Regions from separate parts of the Streptomyces sp. NBC_00370 genome, predicted to be linked through region 1. Evidence: riboswitches for the same ligand, from Rfam matches in the RefSeq annotation. Region 1 holds a riboswitch; each other region holds the start of a gene.
The links. Region 1 has a riboswitch for cobalamin ahead of OHS57_RS14095 (ABC transporter substrate-binding protein). Riboswitches for the same ligand answer to the same signal wherever they lie in the genome.

Region 2: it holds a riboswitch for cobalamin, as region 1 does, so the genes downstream of both, metE (5-methyltetrahydropteroyltriglutamate--homocysteine S-methyltransferase) here and OHS57_RS14095 (ABC transporter substrate-binding protein) in region 1, are expected to answer to the same signal.
Region 3: it holds a riboswitch for cobalamin, as region 1 does, so the genes downstream of both, OHS57_RS25705 (ribonucleoside-diphosphate reductase subunit alpha) here and OHS57_RS14095 (ABC transporter substrate-binding protein) in region 1, are expected to answer to the same signal.

What each region holds. Positions count from the first base shown of each region.
Region 1 is NZ_CP107968.1:3,184,360-3,194,069, forward strand. It holds gene OHS57_RS14085 (ABC transporter ATP-binding protein) at 1-4, opposite strand, end outside; gene OHS57_RS14090 (iron ABC transporter permease) at 1-1,053, opposite strand; gene OHS57_RS14095 (ABC transporter substrate-binding protein) at 1,091-2,092, opposite strand; cobalamin riboswitch at 2,135-2,287, opposite strand; gene OHS57_RS14100 (Mov34/MPN/PAD-1 family protein) at 2,259-2,672, opposite strand; gene OHS57_RS14105 (amino acid permease) at 2,717-4,150, opposite strand; gene OHS57_RS14110 (DUF2017 domain-containing protein) at 4,232-4,810, opposite strand; gene clpS (ATP-dependent Clp protease adapter ClpS) at 4,810-5,115, opposite strand; gene OHS57_RS14120 (nicotinate phosphoribosyltransferase) at 5,268-6,596, shown strand; gene OHS57_RS14125 (isochorismatase family protein) at 6,799-7,401, shown strand; gene OHS57_RS14130 (hypothetical protein) at 7,454-7,783, opposite strand; gene OHS57_RS14135 (immune inhibitor A domain-containing protein) at 7,916-9,710, opposite strand, start outside.
Region 2 is NZ_CP107968.1:7,718,899-7,728,608, forward strand. It holds partial or broken gene OHS57_RS34210 (family 2 encapsulin nanocompartment cargo protein terpene cyclase) at 1-237, opposite strand, end outside; gene OHS57_RS34215 (family 2B encapsulin nanocompartment shell protein) at 332-1,750, opposite strand; gene OHS57_RS34220 (alpha/beta fold hydrolase) at 1,999-2,760, opposite strand; gene OHS57_RS34225 (MFS transporter) at 2,794-4,011, opposite strand; gene OHS57_RS34230 (DeoR/GlpR family DNA-binding transcription regulator) at 4,086-4,841, shown strand; gene qcrB (cytochrome bc1 complex cytochrome b subunit) at 4,997-6,556, shown strand; cobalamin riboswitch at 6,653-6,872, shown strand; gene metE (5-methyltetrahydropteroyltriglutamate--homocysteine S-methyltransferase) at 7,035-9,359, shown strand; gene OHS57_RS34245 (LamG-like jellyroll fold domain-containing protein) at 9,562-9,710, shown strand, end outside.
Region 3 is NZ_CP107968.1:5,736,985-5,746,694, reverse strand. It holds gene OHS57_RS25740 (glycoside hydrolase family 3 protein) at 1-100, opposite strand, end outside; gene OHS57_RS25735 (carbohydrate ABC transporter permease) at 110-1,000, opposite strand; gene OHS57_RS25730 (carbohydrate ABC transporter permease) at 997-1,992, opposite strand; gene OHS57_RS25725 (extracellular solute-binding protein) at 2,073-3,359, opposite strand; gene OHS57_RS25720 (GntR family transcriptional regulator) at 3,644-4,408, shown strand; gene OHS57_RS25715 (DUF3311 domain-containing protein) at 4,526-4,780, shown strand; gene mctP (monocarboxylate uptake permease MctP) at 4,777-6,408, shown strand; cobalamin riboswitch at 6,595-6,719, shown strand; gene OHS57_RS25705 (ribonucleoside-diphosphate reductase subunit alpha) at 6,857-9,247, shown strand; gene OHS57_RS25700 (ribonucleotide-diphosphate reductase subunit beta) at 9,247-9,710, shown strand, end outside.

The sequences.
Region 1 (9,710 bases):
TCATGCGGGGGCTCCTTCGGGACGGCGGCGCATCAGCCACAGGAAGAACGGGCCGCCGATGAGCGCGGTGAGGACACCGACGGGGACGTCCTGCGGCGCTGCGACGGTACGGGCGGCGAGGTCGGCGACGACCAGCACCACGGCCCCGCCGAGCGCGGCGACCGGCAGCAGGCCGCGGTGTCCGGCGCCGACGACCGCGCGGGCCGCGTGCGGTACGAGCAGTCCGATGAAGCCGACGGCGCCGCTCGCCGCGACCATGACGCCGGTCACGAGCGAGGCGACGACGAAGACGGCCGCCCGGAACGCCCCGGCGTTCAGACCGAGCACGCTCGCGCCCTCCTCCCCCACCAGCAGCAGGTCGAGGGGCCGGGCCAGGGTCATCAGCAGCGCCGTCCCGGCGAGCAGGACGACGCCGGGCAGGACGAGCGTGCCCCAGCGGGCGCTGCCCAGACCGCCGAGTGTCCAGTACAGGGCCTCCTGGAACTGCTCGGGCCGGGCGGCGACGACCAGCAGGAGGGTGGTGAGCGCGGAGAGGATGTACGAGACGGTCACCCCGGCCAGGACGAGCCTGCCGCCGGTCATGGCGCCGCCCCTGCGGGCGAGGCTGTAGACGAGGGCGAGGGCGACGAGCGAGCCGGCGAAGGCGGCGGCCGGCATGGCGACGGTGGTGGTCACTCCCCCGCCGATGCCGAGGACGAGCACGGCCACGGCGCCGGTCGACGCGCCGGAGGAGATGCCGAGCAGGAACGGGTCGGCGAGCTTGTTGCGCACCAGCGCCTGGAGGACCGTCCCGACGACGGCGAGCCCCGCGCCGACGATCGCGCCGAGCAGCACCCTGGGCAGCCGTACGTCGAGGACGATGGTCCGGTACGGGCTCGGTGCGGCCCGCCCGGTGAGGGCGGCGACGACCTCGCCGGGCCCGATCCGTACGGAGCCGAGCGCGAGCCCGGCGACGACGGCGACGGCGAGCGCGGCGACGAGACAGCCGAGCACGAGCGGGTAGCGCAGCCGCCCGTGCCCTCGCGGGCCGGGCGTGACCGGTGCGCCCGATATGCCGGACGGGCCTGGCGGGGTGGTGCGGGGCACGGCGCTACTTCACAGTTCCGGGGTGGAGCTGGGCCGCGAGTTTCGCGACGGCGTCGGGGGCGCGTACGCCGAGGACGACGCTGGACAGCGGCATCACGGCGAACCGCTTGTTCTTGATCGCGGGTACGTCGGCGAGCACCGGGTCGTCGGTGAGCCGCTTCTCCTTCTGGGCGACCGTCGTCGAGCCGTAGTCGTAGATGACGACGGCCTGCGGCTTGCGGGCGACCACCTGTTCCCAGGTGGCGTCGCCGAACGACTTGTCCAGGTCGGCGAAGACGTTGGCGCCGCCCGCGCGGGTGATGAGTTCGTTGCCGATGCCGGCGCCGCCCGCGGTGAAGGCGGTCTTGTCGCCGCTGTCGTAGACGAAGACGGAGACGGGCTTGACGCCCTTGAGCTTGGCGGCCGTCCCCGCGACGGTGGCGCGGGCCCGCGCGATCCACTTGTCCGCGCGGTCGGGGACGCCGAAGGTCCGGCCGACCTCCCGTACCTCCTGGTAGACGTCGTCCATGGTGACGGCGCCCTTGGTGCAGCTCTCGATGTTGAGCCGGGTGTCGATGCCCGCGCCCTTCAGGTCGTCGCGCGCGCGGCCGTCCTTGGCGTCGAAGGCGCTGGCGTAGCCGCCGTAGACGAAGTCGGGATCGGCGGCGAGCAGCTTCTCCTTGGAGGGGTACTCCTTGGCGAGCACCGGCACGCTCTTGTACGCGGCGGCGTAGGCGGGCGAGATCGTGTCGTCCAGGTAGGCGGTGCCGACCAGGGATTTTCGCAGGCCGAGCGCGAGCATGACCTCGGTGGCGTGCTGGTTCATGGTGACGACGCGCCGGGGCGGTGCCTGGTAGGTCGTCTTCACACCGCAGTTGGTGACGGTGTAGGGGAAGCCGGGGGCGGCTGCCTTCGCGGCGCTCGCCGCCGGCTTGTCCGTCGAGCCGCACGCGGCGACCGGTACCAGCAGGGCGGGGAGCGCGGCGGCTATGAGCGCGCGGCGGAGCGTGGGCGGGACTGACGGCATGGCTGAGCACTCCTCCGGGGGGATTTCCGCGTCCCCTGGCTGGTGGAAGAAGGGCGGCAGGTCAGTTCCTGGCTGCCAAGCGGATTCGCTTGGTCACAGTGGCGGGACCGCGCCGGACTCGCACCGGCTTCCTGGCTCCTGCCGCCTCGGGTAGGGGGTCAGTCTCTCAGACGACCGTGACGTCCTCTTCGGTGACCTTGCCGTCCACGATCCGGTAGGAGCGGAACTGGAACGGGCCGAGACCGTCGCTGTCGGCGGTCGAGACCAGCACGTAGTGCGCCTCGGGCTCGTTGGCGTAGCTGATGTCCGTACGGGACGGGTACGCCTCGGTCGCGGTGTGCGAGTGGTAGACGATCACCGGGGTCTCGTCGCGGTCGTCCAGGTCGCGGTAGAGCTTCAGCAGGTCCGCCGAGTCGAATTCGTAGAAGGTGGGCGAGCGTGCCGCGTTGAGCATGGGGACGAACCGCTCGGGCCGGTCGGAGCCCTCGGGTCCCGCGACCACGCCGCAGGCTTCGTCGGGATGATCGCGGCGTGCGTGCGCGACGATCTGGTCGTACAGAGCCTGGGTGATGGTCAGCATGAGTGAAATATAGGACGGCCGAGGGCCGGGCCACCGGGTAGGCCCTACTCGACGGGTGCGTAGGCGCCCGCCTCTTCCCCGGTGGTGACGGTGCGGCGCTTGAGCAGCTGCCAGCCGCCCACCAGACCCACGGCCCACAGGGCGCCCACGTACAGGCAGACGCGCGCTTCGTGGTCGTAGGCGATCAGGCAGGTGACGAAGGCGAGGAAGGCGAGGGCGACCCAGCTCAGCACCGCGCCGCCGGGGGCCGGGAACGCGGAGGCGGGCAGCCGGCCCGCTTCGACGGCGCGGCGGTAGCGGATGTGGCTGGCGAGGATCATCATCCAGGTCCAGATGCCGGCGGCGGTGCCCACCGACGTCACGTACCCGAACGCCTTCTCGGGGACGAGGTAGTTGAGGATGACGCCGATGCCCATCAGGGCGACGGAGACGCTGATGCCGAAGGCGGGGGTGCGGCGCGAGTTGAGTCTGCCGAACGCCTTGGGCGCCTCGCTGTTGACGGCGAGCGCGCGCAGCATCCGGCCCGTCGAGTACATGCCGGAGTTGCAGGACGACAGGGCCGCCGTGAGGACGACGAAGTTGACGATGCCGGCGGCGAGCGGGATGCCGATCTTCTCGAAGGCGTAGACGAAGGGGCTGACGCCGGCGGAGAACTCGGTCCAGCGGACCACGGCGAGCAGGACGGTCAGCGAGCCGACGTAGAAGATGATGATCCGCCAGGGCAGCGTGTTGATGGCCTTGGGGAGGGTCTTCTCCGGGTTCTGCGATTCGCCTGCCGTGACGCCGACGACCTCGACGGCGAGGTAGGCGAACATCACGCCTTGCAGGGTCATCAGGCTGGAGCCGATGCCGTGCGGGAAGACCCCGCCCTGCGAGACGAGATTGCCGGGGGCCGCGGTGGCACCGGCGTCGGAGAAGCCGAGGGTGAGGACGCCGAGCCCGATGACGATCATGCCGATGATGGCGGTGACCTTGATCATCGAGAACCAGAACTCGACCTCGCCGAAGATCTTCACCGAGATCAGATTCACCCCGAAGAGCACCAGCAGGAAGACGAGCGAGCTGACCCACTGCGGGATCTGCGGGAACCAGAAGTGGATGTAGATCGCGGCGGCCGTCAGCTCGGCCATGCCGGTGACCACCCACATCAGCCAGTACGTCCAGGCGGTGGCGTAGCCGAAGAACGGGCCGAGGAACTCGCGCGCGTACTCGGCGAACGAGCCGGACACCGGGCGGTAGAGCAGCAGTTCGCCCAGCGCCCGCATGATGAAGAAGATGACGACGCCGGCGAGGGCGTACATCAGGATGATGCTCGGCCCCGCCTTGGCGATGTTGGCGCCCGCGCCCATGAACAGACCGACGCCGATCGCGCCGCCGATCGCGATCATCTGGATCTGCCGGCTGCCGAGCCCGCGTGCGTAGCCCTCGTCGTCCTCGCCCGGCCGGCCGGTCTCGTCGCTCTCGACGGGTGTGGTCATCGTGGAGTGCCCTTTCGCCGTGCGGTCAGCACTCAGGACCTATCATGGCGAAGGGTTCATTTCGGGCAACCGCGCGGCCCGTCAGGGCATCATCGTCTCCACGAGCGTCTCCTGGAGCGCGCCGAGCCACAGATACGCCATGACCATCGGCTTGCGCGGGTCGGAGTCGGGCAGCCGGTACAGCTCGCCGCCCTCGTCCTCGTCCGTGACGTCGAGCCGGGTGCCGATCGTCAGCCGCAGGTCGTTGAGGGCGCCGAGCCAGTGGGCGCACTCGTCGGGGGTCAGTTTCAGTACGGCGTCACCGGCGCCGGACGCGGTGAGCGCGTCCAGGGAGCGGACGACGGCGACCCCGTCGGCGCGCTTGCGGTCGCGCAGGTCGTTCTCCGTGAAGCGCCTGAACTCGGAGGAGAACTCCCGCAGTTCCTCGTCGTCGTCCCCGTAGGCGTCGGGAAACAGCCGGGCCAGCGCCGGGTCGGCGGGCGGTTCGCTGGGGCCTTCGGTGAACAGCGCGGCGAGCGGGTCCGTGCCCTCGGCCGGCTCGTCGGCGGGGCCGATCAGCTCCAGCAGCTGGACGGCGAGCGAGCGCAGGATGGAGATCTCGACCTCGTCGAGCGCGACGGCGGCGCCGCCGCCGGGTACGGCCTCGAAGTGCCCGGCCATCAGTCGCGGTCCTGCGTGAGGGTCGCCCACAGGCCGAAGCCGTGCATCGCCTGCACGTCGCGTTCCATCTCCTCGCGGCTGCCGCTGGACACGACGGCCCTGCCCTTGTGATGGACGTCGAGCATCAGCTTGTTCGCCTTGTCCTTGGAGTAGCCGAAGTAGGTCTGGAAGACGTACGCCACGTAACTCATGAGATTGACCGGGTCGTTGTGGACGATCGTCAGCCAGGGGACGTCCGGCTCCGGGACGACGGAGGTCTCCTGTGCGGATTCAGGGAGTTCGATCTCAGTCGGAGCAACACTCACGGTTCGGGACGACCTTCTTCTCTCGCCGGTCCTGCCGGATCTTCGCGGCGCCGCGGGCGCCCACAGGTCCATGCTGCCACCCAGGAGCCCCTGTCGCACAAACGGACCATCGAAATCGTCACTCTGACGAGTATTGGGGGTAGCATCAAAATATGAACACTCCGGACCTAGGGCTCCCGGTGGACGTGCCGTCGACCGCGCTCTTCACCGACCAGTACGAGCTGACGATGCTGCAGGCGGCACTGCGAGCGGGTACGGCCGACCGCCGCTCGGTCTTCGAGGCCTTCACCCGGCGGCTGCCCGAGGGGCGCCGCTACGGGGTCGTCGCGGGCACCGGCCGGGTCCTGGACGCCGTGGAGAACTTCCGGTTCGACGCGGACGTGCTGGGCTTCCTGCGGGAGCAGCGGATCGTCGACGAACCGACACTCGAATGGCTGGCCTCCTACCGCTTCAGCGGCGACATCTGGGGCTACCCGGAGGGCGAGGTGTACTTCCCCGGCTCGCCGATCCTGCGGGTCGAGGGTTCCTTCGCCGAGTGCGTCCTGCTGGAGACCGTGATCCTGTCGATCCTCAACCACGACTCGGCCATCGCCGCCGCGGCCTCCCGGATGTCGGCGGCGGCCGGCGGACGCGGGCTGATCGAGATGGGCGCCCGGCGTACGCACGAGCTGGCGGCCGTCGCCGCCTCGCGCGCCGCGTACGTGGGCGGCTTCGACACCACGTCCGACCTCGCCGCGGGCTTCCGCTACGGCATCCCCACCGTCGGCACGAGCGCGCACGCCTTCACCCTGCTGCACGACAGCGAGCGCGACGCGTTCCAGGCGCAGGTCGACTCGCTCGGCCGTGGCACGACGCTGCTGGTCGACACGTACGACGTGACCGAGGCGGTGCGGACGGCCGTCGAGATCGCCGGGCCCGAACTGGGCGCGGTACGGATCGACTCGGGCGACCTGCTGCTGGTCGCGCACCGGGTGCGCCAGCAGCTGGACGAGCTGGGCGCCGTCAACACCAAGATCGTGGTCACCTCCGACCTGGACGAGTACGCCATCGCCTCACTGGCGGCGGCCCCGGTCGACGCGTACGGCGTCGGTACGCAGCTGGTCACCGGCAGCGGGCAGCCCACCTGCTCGATGGTCTACAAGATCGTCGCCCGCGCGCAGTCCGCCGACCCGAAGGCGCCGCTGCAGCCCGTGGCGAAGAAGTCCACCGGCGGGAAGACCTCGATCGGCGGGCGCAAGTGGGCGGCGCGCCGGCTGGACGCCGAGGGGTACGCGGAGGCGGAGGTCCTCGGCACCGGCCCTGTCCCCGCCGACCTGCTGGACAGGCAGCTGCTGGTCGAGCTGGTCAAGGGCGGCGAAGTCGTCGCGCGCGAGCCGCTGGACGCGGTGCGCGAGCGGCACATCGCGGCCCGCGCGGGACTGCCGATGTCGGCGATCCAGCTCTCCAGGGGCGAGCCGGTCATCCCGACGGAATACATCTGACGAGCGCATATGCCCGAGGTGGGTGACCGGCCGTGTCTGAGCACAATACGTACGATGTGCGCCGGTTGCGGCATGGGCACCCGCTTCCGGGGCAGGCATCGAGACGTTGAAGAGAGGTCGATCCCCCTCCCGCAAGGCGGTCGCGAACTCTAGGCTCGAAACCACCGGTCAAGGCCGAACCCCACGTGAGGACATTTCCGCCATGCATCGCGCACTGATCGTCGTCGACGTGCAGAACGACTTCTGCGAGGGCGGCAGCCTCGCGGTGGCCGGGGGCGCCGATGTCGCCGCCGCGGTCACCGACCTGATAGGTCAGTCGACGGCCGGCTACCGCCATGTGGTGGCCACCCGCGACCACCACATCAACCCCGGCAACCACTTCGCCAAGCCCCCGGCCACGCCGGACTACGTCCACACCTGGCCGGTCCACTGCGTGGCCGGCACGGAGGGCGTGGGCTTCCATCCCAACTTCGCCCCGGCCGTCGCGTCCGGCGCGATCGACGCGGTCTTCGACAAGGGCGCGTACTCGGCCGCGTACAGCGGCTTCGAGGGCGCCGACGAGAACGGTCTGGGCCTGGCGGAGTGGCTGCGGTCGCACCATGTCACGGCGGTCGACGTGGTCGGCATCGCGACGGATCACTGCGTACGGGCCACGGCACTGGACGCGGCCCGCGAGGGCTTCGGTACGCATGTGCTGCTGGACCTGACGGCGGGTGTCGCCGAGGCGACGACCGAGCGCGCCCTTGAGGAGCTGGCCGAGGCCGGTGTCGAACTGAGCGGCAAGCCGGTGGTCCGCCCGGCCTAGGGGCGCCCCGCCCAGGTCGCTCCGCCGCCGCCGGGGGCCTTGTCGGTGGGTCTCAGTGGCCTGCCCTGGCCACGGCCGCCCGGGGCCGCAGCAGGGCCCGTATCGGCTGCCACAGCTCCTCCTGGCACTCCGGGGTGCCCCGCCACAGCAGGCCGTCCGGATGGTGCAGGACGGCCGTGATCTCGTCCAGCGTCGGTGGCTCCGCGTTACCGCGCAGATACACCGCGCGCAAGCCGAGATTCCGCAGCCTGGTCAGGGCGCGGGCGCGATTTCCGGCATGGACGAGCACCCGTACGGTGCCGCCATCGGCCGCGGGTCTCGGCAGGGTCAGTGCCACCACCACGCTGCCGTTCGGAAGCTTGCTGAAGCCTCCACCTGCCATGGTTTTCCTCTCCCCCGGGAGGCGCCGTGAGACGCCGTGTCAATAAGAGATCCGTAGACGCACCTAAACACGAACGGCCGCCGCCCGCTAGAGGGCGACGGCCGATCATGCTCTGACCTGCGGTGATACGGATTATCGGGTGGAGGGACCGACCTTGACCGTTATGGTCGACCCGCTGATCGGCTGGTCGACAATGCTGATCTTGGTGTTGGTGTCAGGAACCTGGACGCTGCCGCCCGGGTTGCCCTTGTCCCAGTAGGTGCCCTTGTGATCATCGAAGGCGGTGAGCCCGCCGAGCGGCTTGATCTTGGTCGGGACGTTGGCGTTGTGCAGCGTGAAGCCCGGCGTCGGCCACCAGCTGAAGGCCGAGTCGTACGCCTGGATCCTGTTGCGCATCACCGTGCCGTTGGACCACTTCAGCGGCTTCGGGTGGGCGTCGACCGGCAGGATGAGACCCGAACCCGGGTGGACGCTGGTGTTGTTGTCCTTCTGCGAGGTGTCCCAGTACCAGATCAACAGGCCGTTCTGGTACGGGTAGTGCTCGACCCAGCCGTCCTTCGGCGCGGTGAAGCCGAAGTTGTACGGGCCGGTCTTCAGCGTGGTGTCGTACGAGACGTACTGACGGTTCTCAGCGATGTAGTACTGGTCGTACTCCTTGCTGAAGGACTCGCCGATACGCGAGAAGCCCGCCGCGGTCCACGCCGGGTCCGCGGTCTCCGCGTTGTCGGTGAACAGCGCGGCGCCGTCGGCGTTGACGCTGATCGTGTCGGCGGCGAAGCCCTTCAGGGCCACCCCACCGTCCGTCTGGTAGCGGAAGCGCAGGTCGAACTTCTTGCCCGCGTAGGCGTCGAGCGAGTACGACAGCGGCTTGTACGTGCCCGAAGTACCGCTCAGCGCCGGCTTGTCGCTGCCGTCACGCCCGATGGGCGCACCGTCGGCGGTGCCGTCGAGCACGGTCCAGTTGGCGCCGCCGTCCGTGGACGCCTCGGCGTACAGGTAGTCGTAGCCCTCTTCGATGTCCCACCAGCCCTGGAGGTCCAGGGACGCGGTCGACTTGCCGGTCAGGTCGACGACACGCGTCAAGGTGTTCTTGAGGTTGTCGCCCGAGTCGCTCCACCACTGGGTGGCGCCCTCGGCGGGCTTCACCACGGTCGTGGTCTCCGACTTCTTGGGCAGCTCGACGACGAGCGCCTGGGGGTTCTTCGTGTTGTACTCCGAAACACCCAGCTTGGCGGTCGACTTGGTGGCCGCCTTGCCCTCGGCGTAGTTGAGCCAGCCGAGCTGCAGCTTGTCCCACGCGGTCATGTCGCCCGGCAGGTCACCGATCGCGTTCTTGCCGGTGCCCAGCCAGGAACCCGACGACATCAGGTCCCAGAACGACGTGGAGTTCTCGCCGCCCGCGGTGTCGTAGTTGTCGGGCAGGCCGAGGTCGTGGCCGTACTCGTGGGCGAAGACCCCGAGTCCGCCGTTCTCCGGCTGCATGGTGTAGTCGCCGACCCAGATGCCGGAGTTGCCGATCTGGGTACCGCCGGACTTGTTGTCCGCCGGACCAGTGGCGCCCGCGTCCGTGCCGTACGCGTACCAGCGGTGCGCCCACAGGGCGTTGGTGCCCTCGGCGCCGCCGCCCGCCGACTCGTCCTCACCGGCGTGCACGATCTGGAAGTGGTCGATGTAACCGTCGGGCTCGTTGAAGTTGCCGTCGCCGTCGTAGTCGTACCGGTCCCACTGGTCGTACTGGGCGAGGTCCGCCTTGATCTGGGCGTCGGTCTTGCCCGCGGCCTTCTGCTGCGCCGCGAAGGCGGTGACGCCGTCGCGGACGGTGTCCCAGACGTTGTTGCAGTTGGTGTCGCCGCAGTAGTTCGAGCCGTAACGGGCCTCGTTGTAGGGGACCTTGACCCAGGCGGTGACCTCACCGTCGACCGAGTAG
Region 2 (9,710 bases), 4.5 Mb from region 1:
GATCCTGCGGCTGACCTCGGCCACCCGCGCCGCGTCGGGCTCCGCCACCGGATGGTGGTAGAGCCCCGGGATCGGTGTGCCCTCCGGTGCGCTGTCCGGTGTGGTCTCCGGCGCGGCCTCCTCCGGCGCCCCCTCCGCCGGTGGGCCGGGATCGGGAGGAGCCGGTGGCTCCGCACGCCGGCCTAAGTGCAGACCGGTCGTGCCGAGACCGCTCGGGCCGGACAGGAGCCGTTCCAGGACGGGGCTCAGCTGCAGAGGGGAGGGCCCAGGATCGGGCATCCGTAACTCCTAGGTGAGGTGGTGGGTTTCGCCACGGGACCGATGGGGCGGCCTAGGCCCTGTCCGGCCGGTGGGCGATCTGTACGTTCTCCAGCACGCCGAGCGCGTCGGGCAGGAGGATCGCCGCCGAGTAGTAGGTGGTGACCAGGTACGAGATGATCGCCTGCTCGTTGATGCCCGTGAAGCGCACGGACAGGCCCGGCTCGTACTCCTCCGGCAGCCCGGTCTGCCGCAGGCCGATGACGCCCTGGTTGTCCTCGCCGGTGCGCATGGCGAGGATCGAGCTGGTGTTCTCCTTGCTGATGGGAATCTTGTTGCACGGCAGGATGGGGACCCCGCGCCAGGCGGGCACCCGCTGGCCGCCGAGGTCGATGTGGTCGGGATGGAGGCCGTAGGCGTTCAACCCGCGCCCGATCGCCGCGATCGTCCGGGGGTGGGCCAGGAAGAGTTTGGTGCCGCGGCGGCGGCAGAGCAGATCGTCGAGGTCGTCAGGGGTGGGCGGCCCGGAGTGGGTCTCGATCCGCTGTTTGAAGGCGGCGTTGTGGAGCAGACCGAACTCGCGGTTGTTGATCAGCTCGTACTCCTGACGCTCCCGCAACGCCTCGATCGTGAGCCTCAGTTGCTCCTCGGTCTGGTTCATCGGGTCGTTGTAGAGGTCGGCGACCCGGGTGTGGACGCGCAGCACCGTCTGCGCGGCGGAGAGTTCGTACTCGCGCGGGTGGAGTTCGTAGTCGACGAAGGCGCCCGGCAGTTGGGCCTCGCCGGTGTGCCCCGCCGACATGGCGATCTCGGCCTCGCCGTGCCGGTTCTGCCGCCGGTCGGCGCGCGAGCCGAACTCCTGCAGATGGGACCGCAGGCCCGGCGCCGAGGACACCACGGCGTCGAAGTCGGCGCGGGACAGGGTGAGCAGGGTGCCGGCGGTCCGGGCGGTGGCGGTGCAGTCCCACGTGGCGTCGGTGTCCAGCAGGGCGTTCTCACCGAAGCTGCCACCGTCGGCGAGCGTGGCGACGGTCACCTCGTCGCCGTACTTACCGACGGAGGTCTGCTTGATCCTGCCGTGGGCGATCAGCTGGATCTGCTCGGCGGGGGAGCCGCGTTCGGCCAGCACCTCACCCGCGCGGAACTCACGCTGGACGCACCGGCCGGCCAGCGCCGCCAGTACCTCGTCGTCCTCGAAGCCGCGCAGCGGAGCCAGTTCGCACAGCTCACGGGGGATCACGCGGACATTCCCGCCGTCCTGGACGAACTCGATCCGACCGTCGCCGACGGTGTAGTTCAGCCGGCGGTTCACCCGGTAGGCGCCGCCCTTGGTCTCCACCCAGGGGAGCATCCGCAGCAGCCAGCGGGAGGTGATCTCCTGCATCTGCGGGGCGGACTTGGTCGTCGTGGCGAGATTGCGCGCGGCGGCGGTGCCCAGGCTGGACTGCGGAGGCGACTCCGCCGGGGCTTCCGGACTGGTCTCTACGGTCATCGGGCGACTGCTCCTTTACGGCGGCGGTGATGGGCGTGCGCGCGCCAGGCGAGAAAAGAGGAGATAGGAGGAGTTATCGGGAGGCAGAGGGTGAATCGTTGGCAATCCGTCCAGACACCAAGGAACCGTAACGGGGCGTGTGCCCAACTCGCCCGGGATCCCGGTTGAGTTACTTCGATGCGGCGATCTCGCCACGCATCAGGTTTATCGCCGTGACCGGCGGTATACGGACTGGGTGAGCCCGGCCCTCACCGGTGGTCGGTGAGGAAATCCACGATCGAAGCGGTGAACTCCGGTGCCGCGACGGCCGTCCCGTGGTTTCCCGGCACCACGGCGCGCGTGCCGTAGGGCAGCGCCTCTGCCAGTGCGTCCGCCGAGTCGGCCCGCTCGTCCTCGCTGCCCACCATCACAAGGGTCGGTACCTGAACGCTGCCGAGCAGTTCCACCGGCGTGGCGACGATCGAATCCAGCACATGTACGAGCGCGACCGGGTCCCCGCCGCCCGCCAGGAGCCGTTGCGCCGCCCGCTCCTCCCGCGAACCCGGCGTGAAGGACGCCGATCCTGCGTAGACCTGCCGCATGAACGAGCCCGCACCGCCGCCGAAGCCGAGCACCTGCCGCAGCCCCTGCCCCGCGGCCACCGCCCGCCCGGGTGTGGCGCCGCGCACCAGCATCCGCACCACGATGCGCGCCCCCAGCGAGTAGCCGCCGAGGTCGTAGTCGTCCAGCCCCAGGTGGTCGAGGAGCGCGAAGGCGTCGTCGGTCAGTACGTCGGCGGGATACGCCTCGGCCTCCTGGGGCTTCGCGCTCGCGCCGTGGCCGCGGAAGTCCGGCAGGATCACGCGGTAGCCGTGCGCCGCGATCGTCTCGGCCTGACCGTGCCGCAGCCACAGCGTCGCGTCCGTGGAGATGCCGTGCAGCAGGACCAGCGGCCTGCCCTCGCCCAGTTCCCGGTAGCCGAGGCGGACACCGTCACGGGCGGGGAAGAAGGACACGGCGGGGCTCGGCATGGGGCCGAGCATATCCAGGGTTTTTCGTGTGGATCAGACCTCCTGGGACGCCTTCGTGTTGGCGACCGGGGTCTTCTCCCCCTCGGCCGGCGCCGACGGCTTCGCGTGCAGGATCCTGGCCGTGAAGCCGGCCAGTACGCAGAAGGCCACGGGCAGGAAGAACGTGACGTTGAGCGGTACGAACGCGGTCAGCGGCCCGATCACGGCAGGTCCCGCGAGCATGCCCAGGTAGCCGAGACCCGCCACACGCGACACGTTGGTTCCGGCCGCCTCCGGGTCGGTGTGGCCTGCGGCGCTGAAGAGCTGCGGGATGCAGCCCGACAGACCGGCACCGAAGAGGGCCCAGCCGACCAGCGCCGGGGGGACGGCAGGGGACAGCGCGGCCAGGGTCAGGCCGACGGCGGCCAGGGCCGAGCCCCAGCGCAGCACGGCGACCGGTCCGACCCGCGCGGCCACCCGGTCGGTGACCAGGCGGCCGACGGTCATGGCGGTGGCGAAGGCCCCGTAGGCGAAGGCGGCGGTGGCAGCGGGTGCGTCGAGCACGTCATGCAGCTGGAGCGTGCTCCAGTCGTTGGCCACGCCCTCGCAGAGCATCAGCATGAAGGCGAGCACGGCCAGGATCCAGATGCGCCGGGGTGTCCTGCGCTTGCCCGCCGAGGCTGCCGGGCGGGCGCCGTCCTCATGGAGAACGGGCTCGGGCCGCAGCAGTGCGGGGGCGACGAGACCGGCCGTGACGATGCCCAGCAGCGCCATGATGCCGAGCGTCGTCGCGGCGCTCCAGCCCGCCCGCAGGGTGAGCGCGCCGACGAGCGCGGCGAGCACGCCGCCGATGGAGAACAGCGCGTGGAAGGCGGACATGATGGGCCGCGCGTAGCCGCGCTCGACGCGTACCGCGTGCGCGTTCATGCTCACGTCCAGACAGCCGTTGCCGAAGCCCAGCACCACCAGGGCGCCGCCCAGCGTCCAGGCGTTGGTGGCCAGACCGGGCAGCACCAGCGCCGCACTGCACACGGCCGCGCTCACGGGGACGACCTTCCGGGCGCCGAACCGGTCGGTCAGTGGCCCCACCAGCTGCATACCCGCGAAGGCGCTGCCGCCGAGCAGCAGCAGGAGCCAGCCGAGCAACGCGTGGCTGACGCCGGTCCGCTGCTCGACGGTGGGGATGTGGACGATCCAGATCCCCATGATGAACCCGTTGAGAACGAAGTAGGCGAACGTGGCCAGTCGGCCGGCGCGAAGTGATCTGTCCATGGTTACGAACATAACGAACATGGAAAGTGTTCACAAGATTGCGTTTCAAACGCATCCGATGTTCAATGTGGGATATGAGCACAGACCGACTGAGGCAGATCAGCGACGCGGTGCGCGAGACCGGCCGACGCAGCGTCGCCGAGCTGGCCGAGCTCACCGGCGCCTCAGAGATGACCGTCCGCCGTGATCTGGAGGTGCTGGCCGACCAGGGGGTCCTGGAGCGCTACCGCGGCGGCGCGCGAAGCCTGCTGCTGCGCGGCGAGGAGCCGCCCTTCGCGCTCAGGACCCAGGAAGGCCTTGAGGCGAAACAGCTCATCGCCGCCGAGGTCGCCACCATGATCGCGGAGGGTGAGTCGGTCGTCATCGACAGCGGCACCACCTGTCTGGAAGTGGCCCGCGCGCTTCAGCACCGACGGCTGACCGTCATGCCGTTGTCCCTGCACGCGGCCAACGAACTCACCAGCGGCACACAGTTGACGCTGCTGCTGCCCGGCGGTCAGCCGCGCCCCGGCGAACTGGCCCTGACCGGACCGCTGGCCGAGGCGTCGCTCGCCGCCCTGCGCTTCGACACCGCCGTCATCGGCTGCTGCGGCCTGACCGTGGCCGACGGCCTGACCGCGTACGATCTCGCCGACGCGACGATCAAGCGCGCCGCGATCACCTCGGCCCGCCGGGTCATCGCCGTGGCCGAGGCCGCCAAACTCTCCCGTACGGCCCTGGCGTTCGTCGCCCCGGCCGCCGCGCTGCACGCCGTGGTGACCGAGCGGTCCGCCCCGCAGGACGAGATCGACGGGCTGACCGCGGCCGGGGTCACCGTACGGAAGGTGTGACTCCTGGCTGACCCCGCTGCGATCGCACCCTACGTCGCGGCCAACGACCGTGTGTCCTGCGCCACATCAGGCCCTGTCGGTGTCACAACCGCGCCCCCCGCGCCGTCATGTGTCCGGACGGAACTGTCCATCCTGGCCGTTTCTGGGGGACACGGATGAGCACGACACGACAGGCACCCGCGGGTGAGCGCATGGCCGACTGGGCGGACGGCCGGCTCGGCATCTACGGCCTGGGCAGGACCTATTTGCGCAAGGTCTTCCCGGACCACTGGTCCTTCATGCTGGGCGAGATCTGCCTCTACAGCTTCATCATCCTCGTCCTCACGGGCGTCTACCTGACTCTCTTCTTCCACCCGTCGATGAACGAGGTGGTGTACCACGGGAGTTACGCCCCGCTGAACGGCATCAGGATGTCGGAGGCGTACGCCTCCACGCTGGACATCAGCTTCGACGTGCGCGGCGGACTGCTGATCCGGCAGATCCACCACTGGGCCGCACTCGTCTTCCTCGCCGCGCTGCTCGTGCACATGATGCGGCACTTCTTCACCGGCTCGTTCCGCAAGCCCCGCGAGATCAACTGGCTGTTCGGCTGGCTGATGCTGATCATCGGGCTCTTCGAGGGGCTGACCGGCTACTCGCTGCCGGACGACCTGCTGTCCGGTACGGGGATGCGCTTCGTGGACGGCGCCGTCCTCTCCACGCCCGTCGTCGGCACGTACCTGTCGATGTTCCTGTTCGGCGGGGAGTTCCCGGGACACGACATCGTGTCGCGCTTCTACTCCGTGCATGTGCTGCTGTTCCCGGGGATCATCGCCGCGCTCGTCGTCGTCCATCTGATCCTCGTCGTCTACCACAAGCACACCCAATTCCCGGGCCCCGGACGGACGGAGAAGAACGTCGTGGGGGCGCCGCTGATGCCGGTGTACATGGCGAAGGCCGGCGGCTTCTTCTTCCTGGTCTTCGGGACGATCGCGGTGATCGCGGCGGTCGCGGCGATCAACCCCGTCTGGTCGTACGGCCCTTACCGCCCCGACCAGGTGTCGACCGGTGCCCAGCCCGACTGGTACCTCGGCTTCTCCGAGGGACTGATCCGCATCATGCCGGGCTGGGAGATCAACGCCTGGGGTCACACACTCGTCCTCGGTGTGTTCGTGCCGCTGATGGTCTTCCCGCTGATGCTGGTCTTCATCGGGGCCTATCCGTTCGTCGAGGCATGGATAACCGGCGACCGCCGCGAACACCATCTGCTGGACCGGCCGCGCGACCGGCCGGTCCGTACGGCCATCGGCGCCGCGTGGATCAGTGAGTACCTGGTCCTGCTGGTCGGAGGCGGGAACGACCTGTGGGCGACCCACTTCCATCTGTCCATCAACGCCATCACCTGGACCGTGCGGGTCGCGTTCTTCGTGATGCCGGTGATCGTCTTCGTCGTGACCCGACGCGTCTGTCTGGGACTGCGGCGGCGCGACCGGGAGAAGGTGCTGCACGGCAGGGAGACCGGCATCGTCAAGCGGCTGCCGCACGGCGAGTTCGTCGAGGTGCACGAGCGGCTCTCGCCGGCCGAACTGTTCACCCTGACGCAGGGCGAACAGCCGCAGCCGCTCCAGCTCGGCCCCGCGACGGACAGCAACGGCGTGACCCGCAGAACCGGCCTGGCCCAGCGGGTGCGCGTACGGCTGTCACGGGCCTTCTACGACGAGAAGTCGCGGGTGTGACGGGCGGTGGCCGGCGTGCGCCGAGCGGCGCGCACCCAGGTGTCCGACGTGGTCCCGGATTGCGGGCGAGGGTGCGCGCGGGCCGTTCTTCCCTCTAGGCTGGTCCGTGCGACTGGTGAGCCCTGTCCGCCAGAGAGGGCTTCGTAAGAGGGAACCCGGTGAGAATCCGGGACTGCCCCGCAGCGGTGAGTGGGAACGACCGCCGTCATACGCACTGGACCCGGCCGGGTCTGGGAAGCGACGGCCATTAGGTGTCCCGTGACCTTCACGAGACGAGCCCACGAGTCCGAAGACCTGCCCGTTGCCCGTGCGCGACCGATCGCGCGCGGACATCCCGGTGACCTCGTGGGCGGGTCGGCGTACACATCGAGCGGCATACGCGGCGGCACAGCCTCGCGGGCGGCCCGGTTGGTCCGTCCCTTCGCGTCCGCGGTCCCGTCCCCGGGATACCAGGACACATCTCGCGAAGGAGAGTTCCGTGACAGCGAAGCCCGCAGCCGCGGCAGCACGAGCCACCGTCCACGGCTACCCCCGCCAGGGTCAGAACCGTGAACTGAAAAAGGCCGTCGAGGGGTACTGGAAGGGCCGAGTCACCGCCGACGCCCTCCGGGAGACCGCGGCAGGCCTGCGCCGTTCGAACTGGCAGCAGCTGGCCGAGGCCGGCATCGAGGAGGTGCCGTCCGGTGACTTCTCGTACTACGACCATGTTCTGGACACCAGCGTCATGGTCGGCGCTGTCCCCGAGCGGCACCGCGCGGCGGTCGGCGCCGACGCGCTCGACGGGTATTTCGCGATGGCCCGGGGCAATCAGGACATCGCCCCGCTCGAAATGACCAAGTGGTTCGACACGAACTACCACTACCTCGTGCCGGAGCTGGGCCCGGACACCGTCTTCACCGCCGACTCCGGCAAGCAGGTCACCGAGCTGAAGGAGGCTGTCGCGCTCGGGCACACCGCGCGGCCGGTCCTCGTCGGCCCGGTCACGTACCTGCTGCTCGCCAAGCCCGCGCCCGGCGTCGCGGCCGACTTCGAGCCGCTGACCCTGCTGGACCGGCTGCTGCCGGTGTACGCCGAGGTGCTGGCCGATCTGCGGGCGGCCGGCGCCCAGTGGGTGCAGCTCGACGAGCCCGCGCTGGTGCAGGACCGCACCCCCGCCGAACTGAACGCCGCCGCCCGCGCCTACCGCGACCTGGGCGGCGCGGCCGACCGGCCGAAGCTGCTCGTCGCCTCGTACTTCGGGCGGCTCGGCGAGGCGCTGGCCGTCCTGGCCAAGGCGCCGGTCGAAGGCCTCGCCCTCGACTTCACCGAGTCGGGCGCCGCCAACCTCGAAGACCTCGCAGCGGCCGGCGGACTGCCCGGCAAGCGGCTGGTCGCCGGCGTCGTCAACGGCCGCAACATCTGGATCAACGACTACGAGAATTCACTGGCCACGCTGGGCACCCTCCTCGGTCTCGCGGACCGGGTCGACGTCTCGTCGTCCTGCTCGCTCCTGCACGTACCGCTGGACGCAGACGCCGAGCGCGACATCGATCCGCAGATCGCCCGCTGGCTCGCGTTCGCCCGGCAGAAGACGCAGGAGATCGCCGTCCTGGCGCGCGGTCTGGCACGGGGCACCGATGCCATCGCTGCCGAACTCGCCTCCAACCGCGCCGATCTGGCCTCCCGCGCCGGGTCGGAACTGACCAGCGACCCCGCGGTACGGGCCCGTACCGCGGCCATCACCGACGCCGACGGGCGGCGCTCGCAGCCGTACCCCGAGCGGACCCTCACCCAGCGCGCGCACCTCGGGCTCCCGCTGCTGCCGACCACGACCATCGGCTCGTTCCCGCAGACCGACGAACTGCGCACCGCCCGGGCCGACGTGCGGACCGGCCGGATCGACACCGCCGGGTACGAGGAGCGCATCAAGAACGAGATCAGGGACGTCCTGTCCTTCCAGGAGAAGGCCGGGATCGACGTCCTGGTGCACGGCGAGCCCGAACGCAACGACATGGTGCAGTACTTCGCCGAGCAGCTGACCGGCTATCTGGCGACGCAGCACGGCTGGGTGCAGTCCTACGGCACCCGGTACGTCCGGCCGCCGGTGCTGGCCGGCGACATCTCACGGCCCGAGCCGATGACGGTGCGCTGGACGACGTACGCGCAGTCCCTGACCGACCGCCCGGTCAAGGGCATGCTCACCGGACCCGTCACCATGCTGGCCTGGTCCTTCGTCCGCGACGACCAGCCGCTCGGCGACACCGCGCGCCAGGTCGCCCTCGCGCTGCGCGACGAAGTGAACGACCTTGAGGCGGCCGGTACTTCGGTCATCCAGGTCGACGAGCCTGCCCTGCGCGAAACGCTGCCGCTGCGTGCCGCCGACCACGCCGCCTACCTGGACTGGGCCACCGAGTCGTTCCGGCTCACCACCAGCGGTGTCGGCCCGGCCACCCAGATCCACACGCACATGTGCTACGCCGAGTTCGGCGACATCGTGCAGGCCATCGACGACCTCGACGCCGACGTCATCAGCCTGGAGGCCGCCCGCTCGCACATGCAGGTCGCCGGCGAACTCGCCGCACACGGCTACCCGCGTGAGGCGGGCCCCGGCGTGTACGACATCCACTCGCCGCGCGTGCCGAGCGCCGAAGAGGCGGCGGCCCTGCTGCGTAAGGGACTTGAGGCCATCCCGGCCGAGCGGCTGTGGGTCAACCCCGACTGCGGCCTGAAGACCCGCGGCTGGCCCGAGACCCGGGCCTCGCTGGAGAACCTGGTCGCGGCCGCCCGCGAGATCCGCGCCGAACTGGCCACCGAGGGCTCCTGACCGACGGAAGCGGTCCGGGGCGGACACCACGGGTGTCTGCCCCGGACCTGCCTGGTGCTGCCCGCGTGTCGGAGTCGCTGACCGCCGCGGTGTTGGGGGAGTGTTCGGCAGTCCGCAGCCGATGAGCAATCTTGCCGTTCCGACATGATCCGTACCGTGACGCCGTTCGAATCCCCCTTTCTCAACGTGCGGAGCGGAAATCATGGACGGCTCTCCTGCGGTCGGCAGCGGCGGCAAACCCGGACCGGTCGACAACCACGCGGACGACTGCGGTTGCCCCCGCACGGCCGATCTCGACGGCGACAGCATCGCCGCGGCGAGCCGGCGCACCTTCCTGCGGGGCGCGGGCGC
Region 3 (9,710 bases), 2.6 Mb from region 1:
GCAGCACCCAGTCGGGGACCGTGGTGCCGACGAAGCCGGGCTGCAGGACCGCGAGCGCGTCACGCGTCAGCGTGTCCGTACTGGTGGTGATGGTGGTCATGGGTCGGCGTTATCCCTTCACCGCGCCGGCCGTCAGACCTGCGGCCATCTTGCGCTGGACGATGAGGAAGAGGACCACGATGGGCACAGCCATCATCGTGGAGCCGGCCATCATCGGTGCGAACTCGGTTCCATGCTTGGTGGAGAAGTTGGACAGCCATACGGTCGCCGTCTGGTTCTGCTGGCTCATCAGCATCAGGGCGTAGAGGTACTCGTTCCACGCCTGGATGAAGCCGTAGACGGAGGTGGCGACCAGGCCGGGGGCGAGCAGCGGGAAGACCACGCGGACGAAGGCGCCGGTGCGGCTGCACCCGTCGACCATCGCCGCTTCTTCCAGCTCCTTGGGGATGTTGACGATGAACCCGCGCAGCGTCCACACCGTGAAGGGCAGGGTCAGCGTCAGATAGGTGAGGACGAGCCCGCTGAGCTTGTCGTACTGCTTGAGGTCGTTCAGCAGCAGGAAGACCGGGATGATCATGGCGACCAGCGGGACCATCTGGACGGCGAGGATGCCGACGATCACGATCTTGCGGCCGCGGAAGGCGAACCGGGAGATGGCGAGCGCCGCGAGCAGTCCGACCACGATCGCGATGAGGACGGCGGCGGCCGAGACGATCAGCGAGCGGGTGACCGGGCCCCAGAAGTCGGCGATGTCCAGCGCGCGCTGGAAGTTGGCCAGGGTGAAGGTCCGGGGGAAGAAGTGCGGGTTCGGGTCGATCGCTTCCTTGGCCGGCTTGAACGCCGTGTTCAGCATCCAGTAGACGGGGAAGCCGATGGCGACGAAGACCAGCAGCCCGACGATGTTCCAGCCGAGCTTGCCCCTCTTGCGGGAGCGCTTGCCCGCGGTGCGGGCGGGCGCCGGGGTGGCGGCGGCGACAGGGGTCGCGGCGGTCGTGGTCACTCCACCTCTCCGATCTTCAGCATCTGGCGCATGTAGACGGCGATCACGCCCAGCAGCAGCGCGACCGTGATCAGTGCGATGGCCGAGCCCTGGGAGTAGTCGTTGACGACGAACGCCTTGTCGTACGAGTAGGTGGTGAGCAGCTGGAACTCGGCCTCGGGGTGGCCGTCGCGCATCACGAACACCTGCGGGAAGACGCCCATGTCCCAGATGACCGACAGGGTCGCCAGCATGACGACGATGGGCTTGAGGAGCGGCATGGTGACGTGCCGGAAGACACCCCAGGCGCCGGCGCCGTCGAGGCGCGCCGCCTCTTCGAGTTCGGCGGGTACCTGGGTGAGTCCCGCGGTGAGGGTGATGGCGACGAACGGTACGGCGCCCCAGACCACCAGCAGGATGATCACGGCGAGGCCCTGGGTGCCGCTGGCGAACCAGTTGTGGCCGATCAGATCGACCCCGGGGACCCTGCTGAGCAGCCAGTTGAGGACGCCGTAGTCGGAGTCGAACATCCACTTGAAGATGGTGATGGCGACGACGACGGGCATGCCCCAGCTCGCGATCAGGGCGATGTTGATGAGGGTCTTCACCCAGCCGGACACGCGCTGCAGGAGCAGCGCGACCAGCATGCCGAGGACCAGCGTCAGGATGACGCAGACCGCGGCGAAGACGACGGTGCGCAGGGCGACCGTCCAGAACTCGCTGTCGCCGAGCACCTCGGTGAAGTTGCTGAAGCCTGCCGACTCGGCCGGCTGGAAGCCCCACAGCTGAGGCTGGCCGAACTTCTGGAACGACAGGGTGACCAGCCGCACCAGCGGGTAGCCGAAGACGAGACCGATGACGAGCAGTCCTGGCGCGAGCAGCAGCCAGGGGATCGAACTCCCGCCCGTTCTGCGCTTTCCGCCGGGCTTCCCGGGTCTGCCGGGTGCGGTGCCCGGTTGTGGGTCGCGCCGCGCCGGCGGCACCTTCACAGTGGTTGTCTCTGCGGCACTCATCGCGCGCTCCTCGGGGTCCCTCTCCTGGTGCAGCCCGCCGGACGGGGCCCCGTCGGATCCGACGGGGCCCCGTGCTCAGGTCACTTGGTGTTGATGACCTTGTCGATCGCGGCGTCCGCGGTCTTCGCGGCGTCCTCGACCGACGCCTTGCCGGTGGCGATGGACTGCAGCATCGTCTGCAGTACCTGGGCCTTCTCGACCTGTCCCCAGCCCGGAGCCTGCGGGACGAACCAGCTGGACTCGGCGGCGGTGGCCGGCACTGCCGTGGCCGGGTCGCTCTTCATGGGAGCGAGGTCCGTGGTGTTGTTGGGCAGGTTGCCCTTGGCGACGAGGCCCTTCTGGCCCTGCGCGCCGGTGAAGTCGTTGATCCACTCGGCGGCGAGGTCCTGCGCCTTGGACTTGACCGGGACGGCCAGGTCCGAACCGCCCAGGAAGACGGGCATGTTCTTGCCGGAAGGACCGGGCATCACGAAGTTCTCGAGGTTGCCCTTGAGCTTGCCGGTGGTGTCGGCCTTCGGGTCCTCGGCGGACGCGCCTTCCCAGGCGGCGCCGAAGATCATGCCGGACTTGCCCTGACCGTAGATGGTGAAACGGTCCGACTCGTCCTTGGTCTTGTCGCCGTGCATGTACTTGTCTTCGATGTTCTTCCAGTCGTTCAGGCCCTTGAGCGACTCCGCCGAGGAGAGGTTGGCCTTGAACGTGCCGCCGTTGTCGGTGGCTATGGAGCCGCCGGCGTCGTAGACGAAGGACATCGCCGCGTACCAGTCACGGGAGGGCTGGTACCAGGCGTTGAACTTGGTCCCCTCCTTCTTCTGGATCTTGTCCAGGTCGGAGGTCAGCTCGGCGTAGGTCTTCGGCGGCGCGGTGATGCCGGCCTTCTTGGCGACGTCCTTGCGCCAGTTGCCCACGCGGCCGCCGGCGTAGTACGGCACACCGTAGGTCTTGCCCGAGTAGGTCACGGACTGCTTGAGGCCGTCCAGCCAGGCGCCGGAGTTGTCGAACTTCGAGGCGTCGACCGGGGCGAAGGCGCCCTTCACCATGTAGCCGAGCATCTCGGTGTTGCCCATCTCCACCACGTCCGGCGCCTTGTCGGTGGCGAGGACGGCGTCGAGCTTGGTGTTCTTGTCGGGCCAGCCGTAGTACTCGTGCTTGATCTTGACGCCGGGGTGCTTCTTGACCAGTGCGGCATCGGCTGCCTTCACCAGGTCCGGCCAGTTGTTCTGGGCATCCACCGTCAGCCACACGGTGAGTGCTTTGGCGTCCTCCGACTTCGAAGACCCGTTGTCGGACTTGCTGTCCGAGCCACACGCCGCGATGCTGACCAACATGCCCGCGACGCCGACCGCCGCGATGAGCTTGCGCTTCACGCCACCCTCCTCAGGGATTCCTGCAACCCCCCGCCCACCGCGAAGACTTACGCCGAGTACTGACTGGGGCTGGGACCTGGTCTTTAATGGTTTAGACCAGTACGGGGAGCTTGGCCTAGACCTTTGGGGGTGTCAAGGGTGTATAAGAAGGGCAGTGACGTCCGTTATCGGACCGACACCTGAGAGGCAGGCCCACGTCTTGTGACCGGACCGTGCCACCATGTGAGCCGCGACAGACGGAGGAGCCGGTGACGGCAGCAGCGCAGCAGTCGGGAAGGCAGGGCATGGCCACGGACGGGGGCGGCACGGAGACCGAGGGACCGGCGGCGACCCGCACGGCGCGCGTGCCCAAGTACTACCGCCTCAAGCGGCACTTGCTGGACATGACAGAGACTCTACCGCCAGGGACCCCGGTTCCGCCGGAACGCACGCTCGCCGCCGAGTTCGACACCTCGCGTACGACCGTGCGGCAGGCGCTCCAGGAGCTGGTGGTCGAGGGCAGGCTCGAACGCATCCAGGGCAAGGGCACGTTCGTCGCCAAGCCGAAGGTGTCGCAGGCCCTGCAACTCACCTCGTACACCGAGGACATGCGGGCCCAGGGCCTCGAACCGACCTCGCAGCTGCTGGACATCGGCTATGTCACCGCCGACGACACCCTGGCCGGGCTGCTCGACATCACCGCGGGCGGCCGGGTGCTGCGGATCGAGCGGCTGCGGCTGGCGAGCGGTGAGCCGATGGCGATCGAGACCACGCATCTGTCGGCCAAGCGCTTTCCCGCGCTGCGCCGCTCGCTGGTCAAATATACGTCTCTCTATACGGCGTTGGCCGAGGTGTACGGGGTCCATCTGGCCGAGGCCGAGGAGACCATCGAGACCTCGCTGGCCACCCCGCGCGAGGCCGGACTGCTCGGCACGGACGTGGGCCTGCCGATGCTGATGCTCTCGCGGCACTCGGTCGACGCGGACAACGAACCGGTCGAATGGGTGCGTTCGGTGTACCGCGGCGACCGGTACAAGTTCGTCGCGCGGCTCAAACGACCCGCCCATTGAGCGGTTTAGCCGCACCGTTGTCGTTCCGAGACGGCGGCGGGGGTGACGGCGGTCGGCCTCCTCCCCTAGATTGCCTGCGCATTACAACAGGTGATCAGTGAGGGGACGGTACGCCGAATGCTGGACAACCCGGAAGAAAAACCGCCCACGGTGACACCGCTGCGGGTGGTGATCGGCGTCTGTCTGCTGGCACCGTTCGTGGCGATGCTCTGGGTCGGGTCGTACGCGAAGGTCGACCCGGCGTTCATCGGCATCCCCTTCTTCTACTGGTACCAGCTGCTGTGGGTCTTCATCTCGACCGCGCTGACCATGACCGCCTACAAGCTGTGGCAGCGTGACCAGCGCGCCCGCAAGGGAGGTGCGTCGCGATGAAGGACGGTGTGAACGGCGTCGCGCTCGGCGTCTTCATCTTCTTCTTCCTGGCCGTCACGGCCATGGGGTTCCTGGCGGCGCGCTGGCGCAGGGCGGAGAACCAGCACAGCCTCGACGAATGGGGCCTGGGCGGCCGGTCGTTCGGCACCTGGGTGACCTGGTTCCTGCTCGGCGGTGACCTCTACACGGCGTACACCTTCGTGGCCGTGCCGGCCGCGATCTACGCGGCGGGCGCCTCGGGCTTCTTCGCCGTCCCGTACACGATCCTGGTCTACCCGCTGATCTTCACCTTCCTGCCCAGGCTCTGGTCGGTGTCGCACAAGCACGGGTACGTGACGACGTCGGACTTCGTCAGGGGGCGCTTCGGGTCGAAGTCCCTGTCGCTGGCCGTCGCCGTGACCGGCATCCTCGCGACGATGCCGTACATCGCGCTCCAGCTGGTCGGTATCCAGTCGGTGCTCGACGTGATGGGCATCGGCGGCAGCAACGACACCAACTGGTTCGTCAAGGACCTGCCGCTGTTCATCGCGTTCGCCGTGCTCGCCGCCTACACGTACTCGTCGGGGCTGCGGGCGCCCGCGCTGATCGCGTTCGTCAAGGACGGTCTGATCTACATCGTCATTCTCGTGGCGATCATCTACATCCCGATCAGGCTCGGCGGCTTCGACGACATCTTCGCCAAGGCGGGCGACGCCTTCGCGAAGGTCAATCCGGCCACCGGCAAACCGCGCGGCGCGCTGGCGCCGCCCGAGGCCGGCCAGTGGGGGTACGCGACGCTGGCGCTCGGCTCGGCGCTCGCGCTCTTCATGTATCCGCACTCCATCACGGCGACGCTCTCCAGCCGCAGCCGTGACGTGATCCGGCGCAACACCGCGATCCTGCCGCTGTATTCACTGATGCTGGGGCTGCTGGCGCTGCTCGGCTTCATGGCGATCGCCGCCGGGATCAAGGTCGACAACGGCCAGTTGGCGATCCCGCAGCTCTTCGAGAACATGTTCCCCGACTGGTTCGCCGGCGTCGCCTTCGCCGCGATCGGTATCGGCGCGCTGGTGCCGGCCGCGATCATGTCGATCGCCGCGGCGAACCTCTTCACCCGCAACATCTACAAGGACTTCATCAAGCCGGACGCGACCCCGGCGCAGGAGACCAAGGTCTCCAAGCTGGTGTCCCTGCTGGTGAAGGTGGGCGCGCTGGTCTTCGTCCTCGGGATGGACCCGACCGTCGCGATCAACTTCCAGCTGCTGGGCGGCATCTGGATCCTGCAGACCCTGCCGGCCCTGGTCGGCGGCCTGTTCACCCGCTGGTTCCACCGCTGGGCGCTGCTGGCGGGCTGGGCGGTCGGCATGGTCTACGGGACGCTCGCCGCGTACGGCGTCGCGAGCCCGACCCAGAAGCACTTCGGCGGCTCGTCGAAGGAGATCCCGGGGCTCGGCGAGATCGGCTACATCGGCCTCACCGCGTTCGTGCTGAACGTGGTGGTGACGGTGGTCCTCACCCTGATCCTGCGCGCGGTCAAGGCACCGGACGGCATCGACGAGACGACGGCGTCCGACTACACGGCGGACGCGGGCGACCCGGACGTCAAGGCCGAACTCCCCCTGACAACACCGGCCGAACCGGCTCACTGACCCACCGAGAAAACCGTCACGGGAACGGGCCGCCGGCACCGCCGGCGGCCCGTCGCGCGTATCAGCGCACCCATTCCTTGAGCTGCTCGGTATCCAGCGTGATGCCGAGATGAATCCCGTAGCGGGCAGACGAAACTCGATGCGACACAAGATGTGGGGGGTGACTCCCGAGACGCCCACCAGATGTATGCTCGTCTCGCTGTCGACACAGGGGAATCCGGTGCGAATCCGGAACTGTCCCGCAACGGTGTGCTGTGGTGCGCTTTGTCGTACCCGCGAGTCCGAAGACCTGCCGACGGTGCGTCCGGTTCGACCGAGCCGGGCGCCGAGACGTCCCGGGCCCCGCGGTAGGGCCGGCGGACACGGCGGTGCGCCCTGCCCTGGGTGCGGTCCGTCGTATGCCTGCCTCCTGCCCGCCGGACCCGATCCGAGCGAGGGAGAGCATCACGTGACCATCGCGCCAGACCGTCCGGCCACGCACACCGCCGCTTCAGGCGAGGCACTGCTGCGTACGCTGACGGACCTCACCGCCGATCTGCCCGACACCGACCCGGGCAAGGTCGCAGCGGCGGCGCTCCGGGGGCGTAACGCCGGATCGGACGCTGCGGGCCTGCGCGAGCTGGCCACCGAGGCCGCCGCCGGGCTGATCTCCGAGGACCCCGCGTACTCCCGGCTCGCCGCCCGGCTGCTGACCCGTTCCATCGCCGACGAGGCCGCCGGCCAGGGCGCGGTGTCGTTCTCCGCCTCGGTCGGCGTCGGACACACCGAGGGGCTGATCGCCGACGCCACCGCCCGCTTCGTGGCGCTGCACGCCGACCGGCTCGACGAGCTCGTGGACCCGGCGGCCGACGACCGGTTCGGCTACTTCGGTCTGCGCACGCTCTACAGCCGTTATCTGCTGCGCCACCCGATCACCCGTCAGGTCATCGAGCGCCCGCAGTACTTCATGCTGCGCGTGGCGTGCGGGCTCGCCGAGGACGACAGCCCGGCCGCGCTGGAGGACGTCGCCGCGCTCTACCGGCTGATGAGCCGGCTGGACTATCTGCCGTCGTCGCCGACCCTGTTCAACTCGGGCACCCGGCACCCGCAGATGTCCTCCTGCTATCTGCTGGACTCCCCCGCCGACGAACTCGACTCGATCTACGACCGCTACCACCAGGTGGCCCGGCTCTCGAAGCACGCGGGCGGCATCGGCATCCCGTTCTCCCGTATCCGCTCCCGGGGTTCGCTGATCCGCGGCACCAACGGGCACTCCAACGGCATCGTGCCGTTCCTGCGCACGCTCGACTCCTCGGTCGCCGCCGTGAACCAGGGCGGCAGGCGCAAGGGCGCCGCCGCCGTCTACCTGGAGACCTGGCACGCCGACCTGGAGGAGTTCCTGGAGCTGCGGGACAACACCGGTGAGGAGGCGCGCCGTACGCACAACCTCAACCTGGCGCACTGGATCCCCGACGAGTTCATGCGGCGCGTCGAGGCGGACACCGACTGGTCGTTGTTCTCGCCGTCCGACGTGCCGGAGCTGGTCGACCTGTGGGGCGACGCGTTCGACACGGCGTACCGCGCGGCGGAGGCGGCGGGCCTCGCGATCAGGACGATCCCGGCCCGTGACCTGTACGGCAGGATGATGCGCACCCTCGCCCAGACCGGCAACGGCTGGATGACCTTCAAGGACGCGTCGAACCGTACGGCCAACCAGACGGCGGAGCCCGGCCGCACGGTCCACTCCTCCAACCTCTGCACGGAGATCCTGGAGGTCACGGACGACGGCGAGACGGCCGTCTGCAACCTCGGCTCGGTCAACCTGGCCGCTTTCGTGCTGGATTCGGGCGAGATCGACTGGGCGCGGCTGGACACGACGGTCCACACCGCCGTCACCTTCCTCGACCGGGTCGTGGACATCAACTTCTACCCGACCGAGCAGGCGGGCCGCTCCAACGCCAAGTGGCGCCCGGTCGGCCTCGGCGTGATGGGCCTGCAGGACGTCTTCTTCAAGAAGGGCCTGCCCTTCGACTCCGCCGAGGCCGCCGCGCTCTCCACGAAGATCGCCGAGCGGGTCATGCTCGCCGCGTACGAGGCGTCCTGCGGGCTCGCCGAGCGGTACGCCCCGCTGCCCGCCTGGGAGCAGACGCGTACGGCGCGCGGGGTGCTGCACCCCGACCACTACGGCGTGGAGCTGAACTGGCCCGAGCGGTGGGACGCCCTGCGCGCCCGGGTCGCCAGGAGCGGTATGCGCAACTCGCTGCTGCTCGCCATCGCGCCGACCGCGACCATCGCCTCGATCGCCGGGGTCTACGAGTGCATCGAGCCGCAGGTCTCGAACCTCTTCAAGCGCGAGACGCTGTCGGGTGAGTTCCTTCAGGTCAACTCGTACCTGGTGGCGGAGTTGAAGCGGCTCGGCGTCTGGGACGCAAGGAGCCGTGAGGCGCTGCGCGAGTCGAGCGGCTCGGTGGCGGGCTTCAGTTGGCTGCCCGCCGAGGTGCGCGAGCTGTACCGCACGGCGTGGGAGATCCCGCAGCGCGGTCTGATCGACATGGCGGCGGCGCGTACCCCGTTCCTCGACCAGAGCCAGTCGCTGAACCTGTTCCTGGAGACGCCGACCATCGGGAAGCTCAGCTCGATGTACGCGTACGCCTGGAAGAAGGGCCTCAAGACCACGTACTACCTGCGCTCGCGCCCGGCGACCCGGATCGCCCGCGCGGCCGGCGCCGACGTACCGGCGGCGCGCGTCGCCCCCGGCCCCGGCCCCGGCCCCGTGCCCGTGCCCGTACCGATGGCGCCCGACGCGGACGCCGTCGCCTGCTCCCTGGAAAACCCCGAGTCCTGCGAGGCCTGCCAGTAATGACGACCGAGACCGAACCGACCGAGACCACCGAACCGACCGAGACCGTCGTGAAGAACCTGCTCGACCCGGGGTTCGAACTGACGCTGCGGCCGATGCGCTACCCGGACTTCTACGACCGCTACCGCGACGCGATCAAGAACACCTGGACCGTGGAGGAGGTCGACCTCCACTCCGACGTCGCCGACCTCGCCAAGCTCTCCCCCGGCGAGCAGCACATGATCGGCCGGCTGATCGCGTTCTTCGCGACGGGCGACTCGATCGTCTCGAACAACCTGGTCCTGACGCTGTACAAGCACATCAACTCGCCCGAGGCGCGGCTGTACCTGTCCCGCCAGCTCTTCGAGGAGGCCGTGCACGTCCAGTTCTATCTGACGCTGCTCGACACCTACCTCCCCGATCCGGCGGACCGGGCCGCCGCGTTCGACGCGGTGGAGAGCATCCCCTCGATCCGCGAGAAGGC